4 regions of the Streptomyces sp. NPDC088553 genome follow, and region 1 is predicted to be linked to each of the others. Evidence: riboswitches for the same ligand, from Rfam matches in the RefSeq annotation. Region 1 holds a riboswitch; each other region holds the start of a gene.
What was found. Region 1 has a riboswitch for cyclic di-AMP ahead of ACIP8Z_RS11850 (peptidoglycan DD-metalloendopeptidase family protein). Riboswitches for the same ligand answer to the same signal wherever they lie in the genome.
Positions count from the first base shown of each region.

Region 2: it holds a riboswitch for cyclic di-AMP, as region 1 does, so the genes downstream of both, ACIP8Z_RS36565 (M23 family metallopeptidase) here and ACIP8Z_RS11850 (peptidoglycan DD-metalloendopeptidase family protein) in region 1, are expected to answer to the same signal.
Region 3: it holds a riboswitch for cyclic di-AMP, as region 1 does, so the genes downstream of both, ACIP8Z_RS06590 (transglycosylase SLT domain-containing protein) here and ACIP8Z_RS11850 (peptidoglycan DD-metalloendopeptidase family protein) in region 1, are expected to answer to the same signal.
Region 4: it holds a riboswitch for cyclic di-AMP, as region 1 does, so the genes downstream of both, ACIP8Z_RS20600 (M23 family metallopeptidase) here and ACIP8Z_RS11850 (peptidoglycan DD-metalloendopeptidase family protein) in region 1, are expected to answer to the same signal.

Region 1 covers NZ_JBIVMG010000003.1:564,624-568,430, reverse strand. Annotated here, with positions in the region: gene ACIP8Z_RS11870 (aspartate aminotransferase family protein) at 1-195, shown strand, start outside; gene ACIP8Z_RS11865 (helix-turn-helix domain-containing protein) at 282-941, shown strand; gene ACIP8Z_RS11860 (DUF6126 family protein) at 976-1,131, shown strand; gene ACIP8Z_RS11855 (tyrosine-protein phosphatase) at 1,139-1,960, opposite strand; cyclic di-AMP (ydaO/yuaA leader) riboswitch at 2,321-2,508, shown strand; gene ACIP8Z_RS11850 (peptidoglycan DD-metalloendopeptidase family protein) at 2,513-3,499, shown strand; gene ACIP8Z_RS11845 (SGNH/GDSL hydrolase family protein) at 3,682-3,807, shown strand, end outside.
Region 2 covers NZ_JBIVMG010000016.1:148,556-152,362, reverse strand. Annotated here, with positions in the region: gene ACIP8Z_RS36575 (HPr family phosphocarrier protein) at 136-417, shown strand; gene ACIP8Z_RS36570 (GntR family transcriptional regulator) at 584-1,267, opposite strand; gene ACIP8Z_RS36565 (M23 family metallopeptidase) at 1,492-2,262, opposite strand; cyclic di-AMP (ydaO/yuaA leader) riboswitch at 2,275-2,440, opposite strand; gene ACIP8Z_RS36560 (M16 family metallopeptidase) at 2,641-3,807, opposite strand, start outside.
Region 3 covers NZ_JBIVMG010000002.1:312,619-316,425, reverse strand. Annotated here, with positions in the region: gene ACIP8Z_RS06595 (phosphoribosyltransferase family protein) at 1-996, shown strand, start outside; gene ACIP8Z_RS06590 (transglycosylase SLT domain-containing protein) at 990-1,892, opposite strand; cyclic di-AMP (ydaO/yuaA leader) riboswitch at 1,898-2,081, opposite strand; gene ACIP8Z_RS06585 (hypothetical protein) at 2,424-3,026, shown strand; gene ACIP8Z_RS06580 (phosphocholine-specific phospholipase C) at 3,112-3,807, opposite strand, start outside.
Region 4 covers NZ_JBIVMG010000006.1:23,221-27,027, forward strand. Annotated here, with positions in the region: gene ACIP8Z_RS20595 (quinone oxidoreductase family protein) at 1-4, shown strand, start outside; gene ACIP8Z_RS20600 (M23 family metallopeptidase) at 186-1,337, opposite strand; cyclic di-AMP (ydaO/yuaA leader) riboswitch at 1,349-1,494, opposite strand; gene ACIP8Z_RS20605 (PP2C family protein-serine/threonine phosphatase) at 1,696-2,925, opposite strand; gene ACIP8Z_RS20610 (MFS transporter) at 3,123-3,807, opposite strand, start outside.

The sequences.
Region 1 (3,807 bases):
CACCAGATCCTCACCCAGGTCTCCGGGGACCAGCTGGAGGTGATCAAGCTGATCCCGCCGTTGGTCATCGACGAGGCGGACGTGGACCGGTTCGTCACCGCCTTCACCGCGGTCATGGACGACGCCCACGGGGGCGGCGGGCTGATGTGGGACTTCGGTAAGACCCTGGTGAAACAGGCGGTCGCCCAGCGCTGACCGCTGACCGCCGAACGTACGACCCCGGGTTTTGCCTCTGAGGCAAGAAACTTGCCTCAGAGGCACGATCCTGGCGGAATGGACGCATGGACCACGTCCCCGGGGAAGCCTCCCCGGACCCCGTCACCCCGGCTCCCGGTGCCCCTGGCACCGTCGGCCCCGACGTCCTGCCCGACGTCGCCCCGCAGCTGCGGGCCCTGCGCCGCCGCCGGGCACTCACCCTGGAGGCCGCCGCCCAGCGGGCCGGCCTCTCGCCGGCCCACCTCTCGCGTCTGGAGACGGGGAACCGGCAGCCCTCGCTCCCGATGCTGCTGGCCCTCGCCCGTATCTACGGTACGACGGTCTCCGAGCTCCTCGGCGAGACGCCTCCCGAGCGCGATCCCGTCGTCCGTGCCGGGCGCTCCGAACCCGTCGAGGCCGACGGCTGGATCTACCGCCAGGCGGGCGGTGCCGGGCGGGCCCTGCAGTGTCTGCGGGTCCACGTGCCGTACGCCACCCGGGGTGACATCGTGCGCGTCCACGCCGGCGAGGAGTGGATCCACGTCCTGGAGGGCCGGGTGCGGCTCGCGCTCGGCGAGGCCGTCCACGTCCTCGATCCCGGGGACAGCGCGCACTTCGACTCGCTGACCCCGCACCGGATCGGGGCGGCGACCCCCGGCGGGGCCGAGCTGCTCTTCGTCCACACCCTGATGCAGAGCCCCGTCGCCGAGCTGTGTCTCGGCGACGGAACTCCGCACCGTCGCTGATCCCGCGCATTTCCTTCGACAGAAAAGGACCGAGATGTCCGAGAAGTCACGAGCTGTCACCGGCGAGGAGCGAGGCGAGGGCAAGTTCCCCAAGGGTCTCGTCCTGCGCCTCTTCGCCTACCTGATCGCCGGCCACCTCTTCGCCGGCTTCCTCTACCTGCTCTTCATGCTCGGCGGGCAGAACCAGTAGGTCCTGGTCACGCCTCCGTGAGCAGCCGCTCGCGCAGTCGCTCACGGGTCTCCGGGGACAGCTTCAGGCCCTTCGAGAGGTAGGCGTCCACCGAGCCCCAGGTCGCCTCGATCGTCTCGAAGGCGCCCCGCAGATACTCCACCCGCGCGTCGAACAGCGGGCTCAGCAGCTCCATCACCTCGGGCGACATCGCGTCCGGGGCGGTGGAGCTGCGGCGTACCTTGTAGCGGCGGTGCGGGTCGTTCGACTTCACGTAGTCGGCCTCGATCGCCTCCCGCTCGACCCCGAGGGCCAGCAGGGTGATCGCGATGGACAGCCCGGCGCGGTCCTTGCCGGCCGCGCAGTGCATCAGGGCGGGGAGGCTGTCCTCGGCCAGCGCGTGCAGGACCCGGCTGTGCTCCGTGGTCCGCTCGACCACCATCTTCCTGTACGAGTCGGACATTCGGGTCGCGGCCTTGCCGTCGCCGAGGATGCCCCGCAGCTGCTCGATGTCGCCGTCGCGGACCAGCTTCCAGAACTCCTTTCCGTCGGCGGGGTCGTTGAGGGGTATGTTCACGTTCCGTACACCCGGAAGATCGACGTCCGGGCCCTCGACATGCCGGTCGGCGAGGTTCCGGAAGTCGAAGACGGTGTGCAGGCCGAGCGAGTCGAGGAAGGCGATGTCCTCCTCGGTGGCGTGGGCGAGGTGGCCGCTGCGGTAGAGGCGGCCGGGGTGCACGGCACGCCCGTCCGTCGTCGGCAGGCCGCCCACGTCCCGGAAGTTGCGGACCTCGGCCAGCTCGGGTTCGTTCGCTTCGATGGGCGGGACCTGCGGCAGCTGCTGCGTCACGGATGCTCCTGGTGGTCGACGTTCGGGTGCCCGACGCGAGATCGGTTCCAGGGGCAATCATCCAGGTGGGGCCGCGATGGTGCACCCCCCAGGACGGGAATGGGTGATCTGTCCGAATTGAGGCCTTGCGTATAACGCGACCTGTTTACAGGCGAGATGGGCTTCGACGCGTGAGCAGGGTCATAGAAGTGACGGATCGTGGCCGACGGGCCCGAGCAATTGCCGTACGTAAAACGGAAATCGAGGGTCCGTCATCCACGGAGGGTGACCGGAATTCCGGGTGAAAGGCCGTAGCCGGAAAGCCGGGAGAAATCATTGGCTTGTTCGCGCCGACCCCGCTCGTCTAGCGTCACCGTCAATCCGGTCGGACCGCCGAATCCTGCCACCGTCCGGAATTCCACTCATCCCATGCGTGGCAGGAGCGGGGGACCCAGGAAGTACGCCGGTCCCGCGACGCAGGACGGCTCGGGGTGAAGCCGCGTGAGAGCGCGGCCGGACATCTCCAGTCCGAACCCGACAGCTCACCTCGTAGGCGCCGGAGAGGAATTCGCCATGCCCGCGAAGGGTAAGCACCGCCGCATCAAGTCCAACCGCCTCACCCGCGGAATCGCCGCCGCCGGTACGGGAGGCGCCGTCGTCGCCCTCCCGCTCCTCGGTGCCACCGGCGCCCACGCCGCCGAGCAGGCCGCCCCGGCCGCCGCTCCCGGCCAGGCCGTCAGCGCCGCCGCCCAGGTGAAGGCCCCCGCCGTCGCCAAGGCGGCGCCCGCCGCCGCGAAGGCCGCTCCCAAGACGTACTCCGTCGTGCGGGGCGACTACCTGTCGAAGATCGCCGCCGAGCACCACCTCACCGGTGGCTGGCAGAAGCTGTACGCGGACAACCGTCAGGTCGTCGGCGAGAACCCCTCGCTCATCCTGCCCGGTATGAAGCTCACCCTCGGCGCCAAGAGCACCGCCAAGGCCGCCGCGCCGAAGAGCGCCGCGCCCAAGGCCGCCGCCAAGAGCTCCGAGAAGAACGGCGACACCTCGCGCGCCTCCCGGAGCAGCGAGCGCTCGGCCGCCCCGGCCGCGAGCGCCCCGGCCGCGGACACGTCCACCGCGAAGACCGCGCAGTCCTCCGGCGCCGCGACCTCCGCCTCCGGCTGGTTCGCCCCGGTCAACGGCGGCATGTCCACCCCGTACCGCGCCGCCGGCTCCATGTGGTCCTCCGGCTACCACACCGGTGTCGACTTCATGGCCTCCACCGGCACGACGATCGTCGCGGTCGGCCCCGGCACCGTCTACTCCGCCGGCGACGGCGGCGCGTACGGCAACCAGGTCGTCATCCAGCACGCCGACGGCACCTTCTCGCAGTACGCCCACCTCTCCTCGATCTCCGTCTCCGCCGGCCAGACCGTGAGCGGCGGCGAGCAGATCGGCCTCTCCGGCGCGACCGGCAACGTCACCGGCCCGCACCTGCACTTCGAGATCCGCACCGGGCCGGACTACGGCTCCGACATCGACCCGATCGCCGCCCTTCGTCAGCACGGTGTGAACATCTGACGCTCCGTCGCCACCGGCGTCACCGGTCGTCGCCCCGAGGCCCGGCACACATGTGCCGGGCCTCCGGCGTGTTCCCGGTCTATTCCGGCTTGGCAAATTCTTTATCGGTGGCATATATCACCCGACGTCAACCCCTCCTTACGGTCGCGTAGGTCACATCCGAAGGGGAAGGATGTGCTCCCGTGGCAGACGATTCGAGATCAAGAGACAAGAACGCATTCGGGTCGTACGCGGCGATCGGTGACAGCTTCACCGAGGGCGTCGGAGACCCCGGGCCCGACGGGACGTACGTCGGCTGGGCGGACCGC
Region 2 (3,807 bases), on a different contig from region 1:
CAAGGTAGGAGCACGCCGCGCTCGGCGAGGAAGGGCCGAACGGCGGTCCGATCCGGGCCGAAGGTCGGCGCGAGCACGCAGCATCCCGTGAGAGACTGGTCTAGACAACCCGCTTGAGACTTGAAGGGCAACACCATGGCTGAGCGCCGCGTCAACGTCGGCTGGGCCGAGGGCCTGCACGCCCGCCCCGCGTCCATCTTCGTCCGTGCCGCCACGGCTTCCGGCGTTCCGGTGACGATCGCCAAGTCCGACGGCACCCCGGTGAACGCCGCCTCCATGCTCGCCGTGCTCGGCCTGGGCGCACAGGGCGGCGAGGAGATCGTCCTCGCTTCGGAGGCCGACGGCGCCGAGGCCGCTCTGGACCGCCTGGCGAAGCTGGTCGCCGAGGGCCTGGACGAGCTCCCCGAGACCGTCTGATCCGGGTCGTCCCTCTCTGAACGACCTCTGCACGACCCCTGTACGACGAAAGGCCGTGACCGCCGGAATTCCGGCGGTCACGGCCTTTCGCTTTTCCACCGCCGCCCTTTCAGGGCAGCACGGAGCAGCAGCACCGAATTCCTATTCCATGTATACGATGCGCACGTTAATTCCGGGAACTCGCCGTGTTGACTGCGTGTTGCGAAACCCTCACACGCCCGCGGTCCGGCCGCTTGAGGCGGTGCAGCGACTGGGAGCGCTCCGCGTGCAGCGCGGTCAGCGACCGCGCCCGCTCGGCGTCACCGCGCGCCACGGCGTCCACGATCGCGCCGTGCTCGGCCCAGGCCTCCACCGGCCGCTCGGGCTGCTCGACCGCGTACATCCAGGCGATCTTGTGCCGTAGCTGGGTCAGCAGCGCCGTCAGGGCCGGGCTGCCGGAGGCCTGCGCGAGCGTCTCGTGGAACCAGCCGCCGAGTGAGCGCAGATCGTCGCCCTGGCCGCGCCTGGCCCGCTCCTGCCCCAGCCTGACCAGCCCGCGCAGCACCTTGAGGTGAGCCTCCGTGCGCCGCTGGGCGGCGCGGGCCGCCCCCAGCGGTTCGAGCAGCGCCCGCATGTCGAGCAGATCGGCGGCCTCCTGCTCGGTGGGCTCGGCGACATGCGCCCCGGCGTGGCGTCGGGAGACGACGAAGCCCTCGGACTCCAGGGTGCGCAGGGCCTCGCGGACCGGGACGCGGGAGACCCCGTACCGGCGGGCCAGTTGGTCCTCGGTCAGCCGGCTGCCCCGCTCGAAGACGCCGGAGACGATGTCGTCCCGGATCGCCGTGCATACCGAGTGCGCGGGAATGCGCATGTCCGACCTCCGCCTTTGGTCTGCGCGAGTCAATTCCGACGGCGCCTGTTCTGCGCCCGATCTGCGACTCTATTGCAGCACGCCGGAATTTCCGATGCCCCGGCGGAATATCGATGTCGCGGGACCGACGAAAAGCCCCGGCTCTGTACGAGCCGGGGCTTTTGCGATGCGGGGGGGGCGGAAGCTCCGCCCCTGCGCGAGGGGCGTCCTGGATCCGTCCTGGATCAGACGTTGACGCCGCGGGCGCGCAGGTACGCGATCGGGTTGATGTCGGAGCCGTACTCGGACGTCGTCCGCGCCTCGAAGTGGAGGTGCGGTCCGGTCGAGTTCCCGGTCGAGCCCGAGATGCCGATCCGCTGACCCGGCTCGACGCTCTGGCCGACGTAGACCCCGATGGAGGAGAGGTGACCGTACTGGGTGTACGTGCCGTCGTTCATCCGGATGACGATGTTGTTGCCGTACGCGCCGCCCCAGCCGGCCTCGACGACGGTGCCCGAGCCGACGGAGACGACGTTGCTGCCGTAGGCGGCGTGGAAGTCGATGCCGGAGTGGCTGCCGGAGGACCAGAGCGAGCCGCCGGTCTTGTAACCGGTGGACACGTACGTGCCCTCGACGGGCAGCTGGAAGGAGGCCAGGCGGCGACGCTCGGCCTCACGGGCCGCGCGCTGCTCGGCCTCGCGGATCTCCTTGGCACGGGCCTCGGCCTTGCGCTTCGCCTCGGCCTTGGCCTTCGCCTTGGCGGCGACCTCGAAGGCCTCCTGCTCCTGGGCGGCGGCCTGGGCGTCGATCCGCTCGGCGAGCGAGTCCTCGGTGATCACCTTGGTGAGACCGGTGTCCTCCAGCGAGCGGTGGTCCGTGTCGGCGGCGAGCGCCGGGGAAGCGAGGGTTCCGATGACGCCGGTGGTGGCGAGCGTCGCCGCGCCGGCGATGCCCACGCCGCGGCGCGCCATCCGGCTCGGAGCACGATGCTTCCCGGTGGCACGGGTGAACGCCATGTAGGGGCTGATCCTTTCCTTCCCTCTCGCCTACCGGGTTAGCTGACGGGTTCGGAGCAGGAAGGTCTCCTACGAGCCCCTCCGTACGAGACGAAGGCGCCCGATTCACCCCAGGGACTACGTGTGGGTCCCCGGCTCCCCAGGCTCGCGCCTGACGGGGACTCGGCGATGTCTGTCCGATGCCGCGGGTGCGGCACGTGCAACTGACGAACAGACGCACCGACGCTATGCGGATCGTCTTCCAATCACCAACCGGACACACATTTTGTAAGACATGCCACAGGGCATACAACCATCCTTGATCAAAATACGGACAAAGGGGAGGACCCCGACGAACTATGCCGTCGGGGCCCTCCTTTGCCGTGTCGGCGGCGTGAATCAGCCGGTCACGACGGTCACTTCACCGATCCCGAGCGCGCGCACCGGCTCCGCGATCTGCGCCGCGTCGCCGACGAGCACGGTGACGAGCCGGTCCACGGGGAAGGCGCTGACCACGGCCGCGGTCGCCTCGACCGTCCCGGTCTCGGCCAGCCGGGCGTACAACTGGGCCTGGTAGTCGTCCGGGAGGTGCTGCTCCACCTGGTCGGAGAGCGTCCCGGCGACGGAGGCGGCGGTCTCGTACTTGAGCGGCGCGACCCCCACCAGGTTCTGCACGGCCGTCTCCCGCTCGGCGTCGGTGAGGCCCTCCGCGGCCAGCGTCCGCAGCACCTTCCACAGGTCGTCGAGCGCCGGACCGGTGTTGGGCGTGTCGACGGAACCGCTGATGGCGAGCATCGAGGCGCCGTTCCCCCGGCCGTCCGAGCGGAGCACCTGCCCGAAGGCGCGCACGCCGTACGTGTAGCCCTTCTCCTCGCGCAGGACCCGGTCGAGCCGCGAGGTGAGGGTGCCGCCGAGGCAGTACGTGCCCAGGACCTGGGCCGGCCAGACGCTGTCGTGGCGGTCGGGTCCGACCCGGCCGATCAGCAACTGGGTCTGGACGGCGCCGGGACGGTCCACGATGACGACCCGTCCGGTGTCGTCGGCGGTGATCGGCGGCATCGGGAGCGGCTCGGCCGGCTCGCCGGTCCAGGCGCCCAGGGTCTCGGCGAGGACCTTGTCCAGGTCGACACCGGTGAGGTCGCCGACGACCACGGCGGTGGCCGTGGCGGGCCGGACGTGCGCCTCGTAGAAGGCGCGGACCGCGGCGGCGTCGATCGCCTCGACGGTCTCCTCGGTGCCCTGGCGCGGCCGGGACATCCGGGCCTCGGCCGGGAACAGCTCCTTGGAGAGCTGCTTGGCGGCGCGGCGGGACGGGTTGGCCGTCTCGTGCGGGATCTCGTCGAGGCGGTTGCGCACCAGGCGCTCGACCTCGGTCTCGAGGAACGCCGGGGCGATCAGGGCCTCGGAGACCAGACCGAGCGCCTTGGGCAGCCGGGAGACGGGAACCTCCAGGGAGACCCGTACGCCGGGGTGGTCGGCGTGCGCGTCGAGCGTGGCGCCGCAGCGCTCCAGCTCGGCCGCGAACTCCTCGGCGCTCTGCTGGTCCGTGCCCTCGAAGAGCGCGCG
Region 3 (3,807 bases), on a different contig from region 1:
CGCGAGCACGCCGAGCTCGATCTGCGGGCCCGCCGCTATCGGGGCAGCAGGCCTTCCGTTCCCCTGGGAGGCCGAACGGTCCTGGTCGTGGACGACGGTCTCGCCACGGGCGCCACGGCGCTGGCGGCCTGCCGGGTGGTACGGGCCCGGGGCGCCGCCCGGATCATCCTCGCGGTGCCGGTGGCGCCCCGCGGATGGACGGCCCGGCTCGGGGGTGAGGCCGACGAGACGGTGAGCGTGCACGCGCCGGAGATCTTCTACGCGATCGGACAGTTCTACCAGGACTTCACGCAGACCCCGGACGCGGAGGTCATCGCCTGTCTCGACCGGATCCGCGCCGCGCACGGACCGGTCGTCCAGGACGCGGACGTACGGATCCCCGTCGCCGACGGTGTCACGCTCGCCGGACGACTCGCGGTGCCCGAGGGCGCGACCGGCATCGTCCTGTTCGCCCACGGCAGCGGGAGCAGCCGCCACAGTCCCCGCAATCGGGCGGTGGCGGGGGCGCTCAACCGGGCGGGACTCGGAACGCTGCTGTTCGACCTGCTCACCGAGGCCGAGGCGGTCGACCGGGCGCATGTCTTCGACACCCCGCTGCTCGCCGGCAGGCTCGCCCGCGCCACGGAGTGGCTCGCCGGGCGGCCGGAGAGCGACGGTCTCCCGCTGGGCTACTTCGGGGCCAGTACGGGAGCGGCCGCCGGGCTGTGGGCGGCGGGCGACCCCGAGTCCTCCGTGGCCGCCGTCGTCTCACGCGGTGGCCGGCCGGACCTCGCGGCCGACCACCTGGCGCGGGTGAAGGCCCCGACGCTGCTCGTGGTCGGAGGCAGGGACGCGCTGGTCCTGGACCTCAACCGGCGGGCCGAGTCGCTGCTGCGCTGCGAGAGCCGGCTGGAGGTCGTGGAGGGCGCCACGCACCTCTTCGAGGAGCCGGGTGCCCTGGAGGAGGTGGCGGAGCTCGCCACCTCCTGGTTCACCGGGCACTTCCGGGATCAGTAGGCGCCGTTGACGTTGTCGATGGAGCCGTAGCGGTCGGCCGCGTAGTTGCAGGCGGCGGTGATGTTGGCGACCGGGTCGAACAGGTCCATCGACGTGCCGGGCACGTGATAGGCCAGGAAGGTCGGCTCGATGACCTGGAGCAGCCCCTTGGAGGGCGTGCCGGCCACGGCGTTCGAGTCCCAGAGGTTGATGGCCTGGGGGTTGCCGGAGGACTCCCGCATGATGTTGCGGTGGATCCCCTCGTACGAGCCGGGGATGCCGCGCTGGGCCATGATGTCCAGCGACTCGCGGATCCAGCCGTCGAGGTTGTTCGCGTACTGGGTGGCGGCGACGGGCACGGCCTGGACCGGAGCGGCGGCGGCCGCGGGAGCGGCGGCCGAGGCACCGGTGGTGGCGACGGCCGGGGTGGCGCTCCGGCGCTCGGAGCGGCTCGCCCGTTCGGTCGTGGCGGTCTTCTTCGCCTTCGTGGGAGCCGCGGCCTTCGCGGGAGCGGCGACCTTCACGGAACCCGGACGAAGCGTCAGTTCGAGGCCCGGGTGAATAAGTGACGGATTGTCACCCACGACGCTCTTGTTGGCGCGGTAAAGACCCTTCCAGCCGCCCTGAATTCCCTTCTTCTGGGCGATCAGAGAAAGCGAGTCGCCACTGACGACCGTGTAGGTGCGCGCGGCGGCGGGAGCGGCGGGAGCCTTCGCGGCGGCCTTCGTGGCGACCGGGGCGGCGGGGGCGGTGATGGTTTTGGCGGCGGTTTCCGGAGCTCCGGAGACAGGCGCGGCGCCGGCCACAGCCGGGGCGATGAGCGGGAGGGCGAGAGCGGCTCCGCCCGTGCCGACGAGCGCGAGTCCACGCGAGACGGGGCGGCGGCGGGGGCGGCGGTGCTTACCGTGAGCAGGCATGACGGGATTCCTCTCCGGCGCCTTCGGGGTGAGCTGTCGGGTTCGGACTGGAGATGTCCGGCCGCGCGCACGCGGCTTCACCCCGAGCCGTTCCGGAATCCGGGCCGGCGTATTCGTGGGTCCCCCGCTCCTGCCGTCGGGTGAAAGGGAGGTATTTCGAACGGTGGCAGGATTCGGCGATCCGCTCGAATGGAGGTGACCGTAGGCCAGTAATGCGACCGAGAACAAGAGGATCTGGGTCCAGGGGTCGGTGAAAGGATCACCGAATTCATGGAATTCAAGATCGAGGGCGACTCCCGCGCATCGAACTTCCTTGTCCCGCACGGCCTGCGCGGATTCCGATCACCGGGGAGTCTTCTGGAAAGTGAGTCGCATCACCAGGTGCTCAATGTCCGAATATGCACGTTAATTCTGTTAATGGGGTAGTGGGCGATAAGGCCCCGTTCGGCCGCGTGGGCACTCAAGGGCATAAGTCGCAAAACCGACATTCCTCGTGAAAGATGGAGTCACCCCGACCGAGGAGCCGCCCGGATGTCGCCCTCCGCCTCCCTGCTCACCCCCGAGACCCTCGACCGTGAGGCCGCCGCCCTCTACGAGAGCGCCACCTGGCAGCGGATCGTCACGGACTGGACCGAGCCGCCGGTGTCCGCGCCCGCCGTGGAGAGCTGGCGTGACCTGCTCACCGTGCCGGTGGAGCGGCTCGTCGCCGACGCGCTCGCAGCGCTGCCGCCGTCCCCTCCCGCCGAGCATCGGCTCCCCGGCCGGATCGGGGCCGTCCTGCCCGACCGGCTGCACGCCTGGCGCCGTGTCGGCCGGCCAGAGCTGCGCCCCTCGGTCCACCTCGGCTACGCGCGCCTCGTGCTGACGGAGTGGGGCTGGCAGAACGCCCCGTACAAGCTGCGAGACCGCCGCGGGGCCCGGTGTGTCTGCGGTGCCCTCCTCGCCGCGCACCGTCTCGGCTTCGGCAGCGCGGCCACGATGAACGAGGCGGCAGCCTGGATCATGGCCGAGCTCCGGTCGCGGGGGTGGCACGAGCTGATCGGGCCGTGGAACCGTGCCCCGGGCCGTACGGCCGCCGAGGCGGTGGCCCTTCTCGACGCGACGATCCACCGCGCGGCGCACGCCGGACGCTGACGGCCCTGACGCCCCATGCCTGATGGCCTGTCCGCAGGTGCGGGGCGGCGCCGAAGCGGCCGCCGCCCCGCATCCGGGGGCGGGATCAGCCGGTGATGCTCGGAGCTCCGGTCTCGATGTGACCGGTGTACCGGCGCGACCAGGTCCCGTCGATGTCGGCCAGAACGGTGAAGTCGTACCAGCCGTTGTTGTAGGCGACCGCGTTGAAGAAGTCCTCCCGTGTGGAGTTGGCCGGGACCGTGTAGGTCCAGGGGCCGTCGGTGCGGTAGGCGTTCGAGCGGATCGTGAAGGTCACCGGTCCGGCCGAGGTGTTGCTCAGCTTGAACCACAGGGCCGTCCGGCCCGTCCCCGCCTCGGTCGCGAACCGGGAGGTCACCTCGATGGCCTTGCCGGCCTTGGAGGCGTCCCCGATGAACCGGCGCAGGAAGCGGTTGGGGCCCATCATCGAGATGTCGTACTTGCCGGACCCCGATCCCAGGCCGATGTTGAAGTAGTCGGTGGCCGTGCCGCCCGGGTCGACGGTGTACTGCCAGGCGGCCGTGTCGCGGTGCTGGTGCGGGTGGATCGAGAAGTGGGCCGCCCGCTTGGCCTCGGTGCCCTGGTTCGTCATCGAGAACCAGGCGAGGATCTTGCCCGCGGCCCCGAACTCGAAGCGGTCGAGATTGCCGTTCACCTGGTACGGCAGGGCGCGGGCCGGCCGGGTGCCGGGCTCCTGTGCGGGCTGGGCGTTGTTCTGGGGCGCCGGGTTCGGCAGCGGACCGCAGGTCGCCTGGCCGATGAC
Region 4 (3,807 bases), on a different contig from region 1:
CTGATCACGGGTGACGAGGTCGGGGATCTCGGAGCCGGGTCACACCCCTTCAAGATCCCTCAGCCGAGACTGGCTCACCCGTCCACGACCTCCCGGGACGGAACAGCTGGGGCCCGTCCGGCGGATCAGGGCCGGACGGGCCCAGGGCGGGCAGACCCGGTCGCCTTCGTGGCGACGCGGGTGGGTCAGAGGCTCAGGCCCTTGGAGCGCAGCCACTCCGCCGGGTCGAGGCCGGAGCCGCCGGGGGTGTGCACCTCCATGTGGAGGTGGGCGCCGGTGACGTTGCCGGTGGCGCCGACGCGGCCGATGGTCTCGCCGGTGCCCACGGTCTGGCCGGCGGAGACCGTCATGGAGGACATGTGGGCGTACCAGATCTCGGTGCCGTCCGAGAGCTCCAGGACGACGCGGTAGCCGTACGAGCCGGACCAGCCCGCCGACTTGACGGTGCCGCTGTGGACGGCCTTGAGCGGGGTGCCGGTGGGGGCGGCGAAGTCGAGGCCGGTGTGGTAGCCGGAGGACCACATCGACCCGGACTGCATGTAGGTGGCGCTGAGGCTGTACGAGGAGAGCGGCAGCGTGTAGCTCGCGGCCAGCTTGGCGAGGCGCTCGGCCTCGGCCGCCGCCTCGGCCTTCGCCTTCGCCTCGGCTTCCGCCTTCGCCTTGGCCTCCGCCTCGGCCTTGGCCTTCGCCTCGGCGGCCGCCTTCTCCGCCGCGTCGGCCTTGGCCGCGGCCTCCGCGGCGGCCTTCTCGGCCGCCGCCTTCTCCGCCGCGGCCTTCTCGGCGCCGTCGGCGGAGGCCTGCTGCTGCTCGGCCTGCTGGAGGATGCGGGCGCGCAGGGCCTCGCCCGCGTCGCCGGCGCCGGTCGCGGCCTTCGCCGCCGGACCGTCCTGGGTGACCAGGCCGGCCTGCCGCATCTGCGGGGTCCCGGTGCCCTGCTCGTCGTCGAGGGTGGCGTACGCGGTGCTGGTGAGCGGGTTCGGGTTGGCGCGGGCCGCGCTGACCGTCTCGTGGCTCTCCTCGGGGAGGAGGTCGCCGACACCGGGGAGGTCGTGGGCGTCCGGCAGGTTGAGGTCCGGGAGCGATATCGCCACCGGGGGCTTCTCCTGCGCGGTGGCGAGGCCACCCGCGCCGACGGCCGCGATCACACCGACGCCGAGGACGGTGGAGGAGCGGGCGAAGTTGGAGCGCTGCTTGACGACACGGTGGCGGCCGCCGGAGCGGCTCTCGGCGCGGAGGGATCCCTCGGTGGGGTTCCACTCGGTGTCCGGGGCGGCAGGACCCGCACCACCACCGAAGGCATCGAAGGGGGCTTCGGGTGCGGGAGTGTTGGACGCCACGAAGGCGCGCTCCTTTCCTTCCTTCTCGCCTACCGGGTTAGCTGACGGGTTCGGAGCAGGAAGGTCTCCTACGGGCACGTCGCACGGGTGCGATGGGCTCGATTCACCCCAAGTGGTGGTTCCCCGGTTCCTTTTCAGGATTCGGCGCGTGCGCACGGTGCCGTCTCTTGCGACGGCTGGGACGACCGCACTGCGTTATCGAACGTTAATAGACACGGGGTGTCGATTCCAAGCTGTTCCTCTTGATCATTCATTGAATTGGGCGGTAATGGCCCGAGTTGACCGCCCTTCAGCAGGGGAAGCCAAAACCCTCGCGATCTGACGTTATGTCAATTGTTATCGCAGTGACACCTCGCGACTACGGCTGGTGACCGGGCCCGCCGCCGGGCGATCCGGACCCGCCGGGCGGCACCACCGGCATCGTCCGGCGCCGCTCCGGCTGCCCCGTCGCCGGCCGGCTCAGCGCGAGCAGCGCCATGTCGTCGGTCGACCCGCCGCCGGTGTGCAGCCGTACGTCGTCCACGAGCGCGTCGAGCAGTTCCTCCGGCCCGGGGAAGATCCGTCCGGCGAGCCGTTCCCCCGGGTCGTAGAAGACGCCCTCGGCGTTCCGCGCCTCCGAGAGACCGTCGGTGTAGAAGAGCAGCGTCGCGCCCGGCGGATACGGCCGCGCCTCGGCCCGGTCCGGCCACGACGCCAGATCGCCCATGCCGAGCGGCAGCGCCGGCTCGCCGGGCTCCATCGTGTCCAGGCTCCCGTCCGTGTACAGCATCAGCGGAGGCGGGTGCCCGCGGTTGACGACCCGTACGAAACCGTCGAAGGTGCCGCTCCCGTCACCGCGCGGGATCTCGGCGAGGACGGCCGTGGTGAACCCCTCGAAGGCATCGAGCCCGTGCCGGCGGGTGCCCTCCCGGGCGAGGGCCCGCTCCAGCCGCTGCGCCACGCCCTCCAGGGTCCGTTCCTGCTCGGCCGCCTCCCGGAACGCCCCGATGACGACGGCGACGGCCTCGACCGCGTCCATGCCCTTGCCGCGGACGTCGCCGACCACGAGCCGTACCCCGTAGGGGGTGTCCTGGACGGCGAACAGGTCGCCGCCGATGAACGCGTCCGCCTGCGCCGCCTCGTACCGCGCCGCGCACTGCAGCCCGCCGATGCGCTCGGCGGGCGTCGGCAGCACCGCCTTCTGCGCGGTCTCCGCGATGACCCGCGCCGAGGCGAGCCGCTCGCCGCTGCGGAGGACGACCCGGTTGATGAGCACCGCGAGCACCGCGACCGTGAGCACGGTCAGGAACTCGGTGAGCGACGGGATCTCGGTCGCGGTGTCGTTGTAGATGTGCAGCCCGACGGAGGCGAGGACGGCCGCGATCCCGGTGAGCAGCGTCGTGAGGGTGGAGGAGAACGGGGCCGCGATCAGCGGGGCCGCGGAGAACATCGGCGCCGCGCTGTACTTGGGCGGCGTCAGGACGTCGAAGAAGACACCGCCCACGATGATCAGCGGCGGCAGCGCCCGGATGAACCTCCGGGCACCGCCGTACGGGCGACGGCCCTCGCCGCCCCGCCGCCCGCCGATCGCTCCTGGGGGGTGCCCCACCTGTGCTCTCCTGCCCGGTCCGTACCCGGCCGCGGCCCGTACCGCGCCCTCCCAGGGTGGCCGCCGCCACCCGGGGCGGCGACTCCCACGGGGCCGACTGGCGTACGGACCGGAGGGCCGGGCCCGGCCACGCGCGCGGGGAGCCTGGCCGGGCGCGGCCACGCGCGCGTACGGGCGGGTAGGGGCCCGGCCCCGGCTCAGTCCGCCGGCGCCGCTCCCTCCGCCAGCCGCCCGCCCCTCGCCAGGAGGGCCATCGCCGCGGCGCACCCCAGCCCCACCGCGCACAGCGCGAGCCACGGCACCGCCGACCAGCCGGTCACGTCGAGCAGCGCGCCCGTCCCCAGGTTCCCGAGGGTGATCCCGATCCCGCACACCGTGTTGTAGAGCCCGTAGTGGGTGGCCACCCAGCGCCCCCGGGACAGGGCGACGACGGTGTCCATCTCGTACGGGTAGAGCACCGCGTTCGCGACGGCCAGGACCACCGCGCACAGCAGCAACCCCACCAGGCCACGGCCGAGGGCCGCCGGGAACAGGAAGGCCCCGCCCATCAGGGCGAGCCCGAGGACCAGACACCGCTCCCGGCTCAGCCGCCGCTTGCACCAGGCGGTGATCCGCAGCTGCCCGGCGAGCGCGACCAGCGCGGAGACGACGAAGAGCGCCGTCGTGGGCCCCGTGCCGCCGGCGGCGAGCGGCAACGCCAGATAGACCTGGAAGGACAGCACGTACGAGCCGGTCATCGCGAGCGAGAAGAGCCAGAAGGTGCGGTGGGAGAGCACCGTGCGGAACTGCCCTCGCCCCTCCCCGTCCCGCTCCCGCCGCTCCCCCCGCGCGGGCATGTAGCGGAGCTGTACGAGGGTCAGCCCGGCGAACAGCACCGCCGCC